Regions from separate parts of the Pseudarthrobacter sp. L1SW genome, predicted to be linked through region 3. Evidence: riboswitches for the same ligand, from Rfam matches in the RefSeq annotation. Region 3 holds a riboswitch; each other region holds the start of a gene.
The links. Region 3 has a riboswitch for S-adenosylmethionine ahead of KTR40_RS06365 (homoserine O-acetyltransferase). Riboswitches for the same ligand answer to the same signal wherever they lie in the genome.
Positions count from the first base shown of each region.

Region 1: linked by a shared signal. The riboswitch ahead of KTR40_RS17575 (DUF1737 domain-containing protein) and the one ahead of KTR40_RS06365 (homoserine O-acetyltransferase) in region 3 are both predicted to bind S-adenosylmethionine.
Region 2: linked by a shared signal. The riboswitch ahead of KTR40_RS11915 (aminotransferase class V-fold PLP-dependent enzyme) and the one ahead of KTR40_RS06365 (homoserine O-acetyltransferase) in region 3 are both predicted to bind S-adenosylmethionine.

Region 1 is NZ_CP078079.1:3,783,963-3,786,217, forward strand. Features, by position in the region: gene KTR40_RS17570 (GNAT family N-acetyltransferase) at 1-485, shown strand, start outside; SAM riboswitch class IV at 667-781, shown strand; gene KTR40_RS17575 (DUF1737 domain-containing protein) at 795-1,073, shown strand; gene KTR40_RS17580 (rhodanese-like domain-containing protein) at 1,070-1,480, shown strand; gene KTR40_RS17585 (O-succinylhomoserine sulfhydrylase) at 1,481-2,255, shown strand, end outside.
Region 2 is NZ_CP078079.1:2,582,251-2,584,505, forward strand. Features, by position in the region: gene hisN (histidinol-phosphatase) at 1-524, shown strand, start outside; SAM riboswitch class IV at 685-798, shown strand; gene KTR40_RS11915 (aminotransferase class V-fold PLP-dependent enzyme) at 834-2,255, shown strand, end outside.
Region 3 is NZ_CP078079.1:1,383,770-1,386,024, forward strand. Features, by position in the region: gene KTR40_RS06360 (bifunctional o-acetylhomoserine/o-acetylserine sulfhydrylase) at 1-669, shown strand, start outside; SAM riboswitch class IV at 769-884, shown strand; gene KTR40_RS06365 (homoserine O-acetyltransferase) at 897-2,012, shown strand; gene KTR40_RS06370 (MFS transporter) at 2,193-2,255, shown strand, end outside.

The DNA.
Region 1 (2,255 bases), 1.7 Mb from region 3:
TCACGCCGGAGCAGCAGGCCGAAATCATCCGCGCCAAGCGCGGACAGCACATGCTGGGGTCTGAGATCCCCTGGGTCCTGGTGAAGGAGGACGACGCCGGTGCGGGCAGGGCGGGTACCCGCAGCAGGAGTGGTCGCGTGGTTGGCACGGTCACCCTGACTGGAATCGTCCGCGGCCCCTTTCTCAGTGCGAACATAGGCTACTGGATTGATGGCGGCCTCACCGGACAAGGGATCGGCACGGCGGCCGTCCTGTTTGCAGCCAACTATGCGCGCACCGCGCTTGGCCTTCACCGTATCCAGGCAGCAACCCTGCTCCACAACACAGCATCGAGGCGAATCCTGCATCGGGCCGGGTTCCAGGAGATCGGAGTGGCGCCGGAGTACCTGAAAATAGCGGGGAAGTGGCAGGACCACCTGCTCCACCAACTGATCCTGCCACTCCCCCAGGTCCCGTCGGGCGGTACCGCTCGGCCTGGGTCCTGACCCAGGTGGGGATGATGCATGGAAACCCCGCTCGGGGCACCCACCGCGGGGCCGTCGTCGTACGTTGAAAGAAGGTGCCGGACGGCACCCTGGCGCTGCCGCGGCTCCCTGAGTACTTCAGTTACGCAACATGACGACGACGGCGGTGCGGCACCGGGCGGCAAGTGTTACGTTTTTGGGGAGTAATGAGTACCGGCGCCAAGCCCTGACTGGCCGGTCGGCAACCCTCCTTCCGCGGCGGGGTGCCTCAGGTGAACACTCGGCATATCGACCCATTCGAGCTGCAAGCGTGAGAGAAGGAGATTCGTCATGTCTGACGCACCTGCCCCCGAAGAAAAACTGGCCTACCGCCTTATCACCGGGCCGGATGACCGATCCTTCTGCGAGCGGATTTCAGCCGCCCTGGCCGAGGGCTACGTGCTCCACGGAAGCCCCGCAGTCACGTTCAACGGCACCGCACCCATCGTGGCGCAGGCTGTGATCCTGCCGGCAGCCGTTGCCTCCGCCGACGCCGCAGTGGCCACCGCCGTGGACGAGCTTGGGCTCAACGGCGAGGAACTCGAGTTCGCTGGCGAGGGCCACGCATGAGCTACGCCGGAGACCTGACCCCGCACGAGGCCTGGGAAAAGCTGGAGCAGGGCGCCATCCTGGTGGATGTGCGCACGGAGGGCGAATGGGCCCACATTGGGATTCCGGACACCAAAGCCACCGAGAACGATCCGCTGTTCATCCAGTGGACCTTCCCTGGCGGAATCCCCAACCCCGATTTCATCACCGACCTTAGCCAGCAGGCGCCCGAGGACAAGTCGACCGAACTGGTGTTCCTGTGCCGTTCCGGCCAGCGTTCCATCGCCGCCGCCATTGCTGCCACGCAGGCCGGTTTCACCTCCTACAACGTCCTGGAGGGCTTTGAAGGCGAGCCGGACCGCTATGGAGAACGTACCGTCAACGGCTGGAAGAACCGCGGCCTGCCAACCAACCTGGGAAAGAACTAAGTGACCTTCAACGAAGACGCCGCCGGCTGGAGCCCCGACACCCAGGCCGTCCGCGGCGGACTGGACCGCACCAACTTCCAGGAGACCAGCGAGGCCGTCTTCCTGAACTCCGGTTTTGTGTACGAATCCGCCGCCGCAGCCGAGCGTGCCTTCACAGGCGAGGACGAGCGCTTCGTCTACTCGCGCTACGGCAACCCCTCCGTGGCCACGTTCCAGGAGCGGCTCCGCCTCCTCGAAGGCACGGAGGCTTGCTTTGCGACGGCGTCCGGCATGTCCGCGGTGTTCACCGCCCTGGGTGCGCTGCTGGCAGCCGGCGACCGCGTGGTGGCGGCGCGTTCCCTGTTCGGCTCCTGCTTCGTGATCCTCAACGAGATCCTGCCGCGCTGGGGCGTGGAGACGGTCTTCGTGGACGGCCCGGACCTGGAGCAGTGGCGGTCCGCCCTGTCCGAGCCCACCACTGCCGTCTTCTTCGAGTCGCCGTCCAACCCGATGCAGGAGATCGTGGACATCGCGGCGGTCAGCGAGCTGGCGCACGCGGCAGGCGCGACCGTCGTCGTCGACAACGTTTTTGCCACTCCCCTGCTGCAGCGGTGCGGGCAGTTCGGCGCCGACGTAATTGTCTACTCAGGCACCAAGCACATCGACGGCCAGGGCCGGGTCCTCGGCGGTGCCATCCTGGGGACCAAGGAGTTCATCGACGGCCCGGTGAAGCAGCTGATGCGCCACACCGGACCGGCGTTATCCGCATTCAACGCCTGGGTCCTCACCAAGGGCC
Region 2 (2,255 bases), 1.2 Mb from region 3:
TCCGCGGCGTTCCCGTGTGGGCCACCCTGATCGCGCTGGTGGACGAAGGCGAACCGGTAGTGGGTGTGGTGAGCGCTCCGGCCCTGGGCAAGCGCTGGTGGGCGGCGAAGGGCATGGGAGCCTACATGGGACGCTCCCTGGCAGCTGCCACCCGGCTCCGGGTGTCCAACGTTTCCAGCCTGTCCGACGCCTCACTGTCCTATTCGAGCCTTGGCGGCTGGAAGGAACGTGGAAACCTCAACGAGTTCCTGGGCCTCACCGAGGATGTCTGGCGGACCCGGGCCTTCGGCGACTTCTGGTCCTACTGCATGGTGGCGGAGGGTTCGGTGGACATCGCCTGCGAACCCGAGCTCAACCTCTATGACATGGCCGCCCTGGTGCCTATCGTCGTTGAAGCGGGCGGCCGTTTCACCTCGTTGGAAGGCGAAGACGGGCCGTTCGGCGGCAATGCCCTGGCCACCAATTCCATCCTGCACTCGGAAGTGCTGCGCCGGTTGAACCCGGACCTGGACGACCTCCTCTAACACTCCATTCTCCGAAGAATCAACGCCGGGCACCTCCAAAAGGAGGTGCCCGCCGTCGTTATCTTCGGTAAAAGCAGTCCTTTTCAACTGCGCGTAACAAAGCCCTTAACATTCCAGCCGGCTTTTAGCCTGCACGGGGTATGTCCTACGCTCTTAACCAGGTCACGAGTGCCAGCGCTAAACCCCGGTTTGCTGGCCGGCAACCCTCCATTCGCGGTGGGGTGCCCCGGGTGACGACCAGGCCGGTCCGGAACGGATGCGGCAAGCGCGGATTCCCCCAGCGGAGTCCTGTTCCAAAGTGAGGTCTCTGTGACAACTGCCACCGTCTCCCCCAGCGCCGCAATCCAGCCTGGACCGGCAGCACTCGTCGACCAGCGCCATGCGGCGGCCGGCCGTCCCCTGGCGGCAGTCACCGGCGCCGAAATCCAGGCCCCCCTGATCCATGGCGGGCACGTCCGGTACGCGAACCTCGACTACGGCGCGTCGGCCCCGGCGCTCTCCGTGGTGTCCGCCTACCTCAACGAAATCCTGCCCTTCTACGCGAGCGTGCACCGCGGAGCCGGCTACGCCTCCCAGATCAGCACCTCGGTGTACGAGAACGCCCGCGCCATCGTCCGGGACTTCGTGGGCGGCCGCCCGGACGATTCCGTGATCTTCACCCGGAACACCACCGATTCCCTCAACCTGCTGGCCGGCTGCCTGCCCGCTACAAGCGGCCGGGCCGACGGCGACGTCCTGTACCTGGACATTGAGCACCACGCCAACCTGCTCCCGTGGCAGGGCGTCCCCCACCGCAGCATCGTGGCGGCCGACACCATCGCGGGAACCATTGATGCCGTGCGTGCCGAGCTCCAGCACGGCGGGGTAAGCCTGCTCGCCGTCACCGGGGCGTCCAACGTCACCGGCGAGATCCTTCCCATCCGGGCCCTCGCCTCACTCGCCCACGAATACGGCGCAAGGATCGTGGTGGACGCGGCCCAGCTGGCGCCGCACCGCCGCATCGACATCACCGCGGACGACGTCGACTACCTCGCCTTCTCCGGGCACAAGCTGTACGCGCCCTTTGGGTCAGGGGTCCTTGTGGGCCGCCCGGACTGGCTGGACGCCGGGACCCCGCACCTTGCCGGCGGCGGCGCCGTCAAGGAGGCCAGGCTCGACGGCGTCAGCTGGGCCACCGGTCCGGCCCGCCACGAGGGCGGGTCACCCAACGTGCTGGGCGCAGCCACCCTTGCCCGAGCCACCCAGGTTATTGCGGAGCTGGATCCGGACCGGTGGCACGCCCACGAGTCCGCCATCCGTTCCTTCCTGGTCGAAGGCCTGCAGGAGATCGACGGCGTGACTGTCCACCAGATCTTCAAGGACACCGATCCGGAGACTGACACGATCGGCGTGGTGAACTTCTCCGTGGAAGGCTACGACGCCGGATTGGTGGCGGCCTACCTGTCAGCCGAGCATGGTGTGGGCCTGCGTGACGGCCGCTTCTGCGCCCACCCGCTGCTGAAGCGGCTGGGGCTTCCGTCCGGCTCCCTCCGGGCCAGCTTCGGCGTGGGATCCCGCCTTGATGATGCCCAGCGGCTCCTGGCAGGCATCCGGGACCTTCGCAGCAAGGGGCTTGGCTGGGACTATGTGGTGGATGCGGGCCGCTGGGTTCCCGCCAACGACAACCGCACCTACCCGCACTGGGCCCCCAACACCCCGGGGACGGCTGGCGCGGCCCCCTGCATCGACGAC
Region 3 (2,255 bases):
GGCGTGATTGTGGACTCAGGCAACTTCGATTTCGGCAAGGACCCGGCCAGGTTCCCAGGTTTCAATACCCCGGATCCCACCTACAACGGGCTGGTGTACGCCAGGGACCTCGGCAAGGACGGTGCCCTGGGCGCCAACCTGTCCTACATCCTCAAGGCCCGCGTCCAGTTGCTCCGGGACCTGGGCTCCGCCGTCTCCCCGTTCAATGCCTTCCTGATCGCACAGGGCCTTGAGACCTTGAGCCTGCGCGTGGAACGGCACGTTGCCAACGCCACGGAAGTGGCGCGCTGGCTGGAAGGAAGGGACGACGTCGAATCGGTCGCCTATGCCGGCCTGCCCTCCAGCCCCTGGTACGAGCGCGGGCGCAAGTACGGTCCCAAGGGGACCGGCGCGATCGTCTCGTTCAACCTCGCCGGGGGAGCCGAAGCCGGCAAGCGTTTCGTGGATGCACTGGAGCTGCACTCCCACGTGGCAAACATCGGCGACGTCCGCTCCCTTGTCATCCACCCGGCGTCGACCACCCACAGCCAGCTCTCCCCTGAACAGCAGGCGGTAGCCGGCGTCACCCCGGGCCTGGTGCGGCTGTCGGTGGGGATCGAGCACATCGACGACATCCTGGCGGACCTGGAAGCCGGTTTCCGTGCCGCCAAGGAGGCAATCGGAGCCTAGCCGGAGGCAGAGGGGCGCAATACACGGAGGCGGGCCGGGGAAGTCACAACCAGTCACACTCTTGGCAGCAGGCAGGGGCTGTTTCGTACACTCGAACCAGGTCATGAGTGCCAGTGACAGCCCCGGCTTGCTGGCCGGCAACCCTCCTTCCGCGGTGGGGTGCCCCGGGTGAAGACCTGGCCTGCCGGTCATTCGACGGCGGGCAAGCGCGTAGAAGAGGTCTTGCCATGACGGTTACCGTCACCCGTACCACCGCTCCCGAACATGGGATTGTCCGTTATGCCCCCATCGGGGGGCTGCAGCTCGAGGCCGGCGGCTACCTCCCGGACGTCGTCCTCGCCTATGAAACGTGGGGCACCCTGAATGAGGACGGCAGCAACGCCGTCCTGATCGAACACGCCCTGACCGGAAGCACCCACGTGACCCGCGGCGACACCGATGAAGAAGGCTGGTGGGAGCAGCTTGCCGGCCCCGGCGCGCCGGTGGATACGGACCGGTTCTTCGTGGTGTCCGTCAACATTGTGGGCGGCTGCTACGGGTCCACCGGTCCGTCCTCGCCCGCGCCGGACGGCAAGCCCTGGGGTTCGCGCTTTCCGCTCGTCACCCTGCGCGACAGCACTGTGGCTGAAGCGCGGCTGGCCGACCAGCTGGGGATCAAGAGCTGGTTTGCCGTGCTGGGAGGCTCCATGGGCGGGGCACGCGCCCTGGAATGGGCCGTCACTTTCCCGGAACGCGTCCAGCGCTGTGCGGTTATCTCGGTGGGGGCAGCCAGCACCGCCGAGCAGATCGCCTTCGCCCAGGCACAGACCCTCGCGATCCGCCAGGACGCGAACTTCAAGGGTGGCGACTACTACGGTGGCCCTTTCCCGGAGGACGGCCTGGCCCTGGCACGGCGCATCGCCCACATCACGTACCGCTCCCCGGGGGAGCTGGATGGGCGGTTCGGCCGCGCGCCGCAGGCCCCCGAGTCTCCCTTCCAGGCTGCACAACTCGCTGCCCGCGGGCGTTACCAGGTGGAGAGCTACCTGGACCATCAGGGCACCAAGCTCGTCCAGCGGTTTGATGCCAACAGCTACATTGCCATCACCGAGGCCCTCATGAGCCATGACGTCTGCCGGGGGCGCGGACCCCTCGAGCAGGCCCTGGCCCGCTCCGAGGCGCGCTTCTTTGTGGCGGCCGTGGATTCGGACCGGCTCTATTTCCCGTCCCAGTCCCGTGAGCTGGCGCGGGCACTCCCGGGGGAGGTGGACGTCCACCTCATTGAGGCGCCCATCGGGCACGACGGTTTCCTCACCGAAATCGGCCAGCTGGGGAGCCAGTTGCGGGAGCACCTTTCGGCATAGGACCGGCCCTCGCGGGCAGCCAGATGTGCATTATTGCAGATGGCCTCTGCATGATTCGCCGTTGAGCTCAGCGTTCAGGCGGACCATACTCGTTGGGACCCGGCGGTTCGTGGCCAAAATCACACGTATCCGCCACAGCCTGTCCCAGTGGTGTCGAAGAAGACGCCGAAGGAGTCATCAATGAGTACGGAAAAGTCCGCCGCACGGCGGCCCGAGGAAACCGACGTCAAGGCCTCGGGCCTG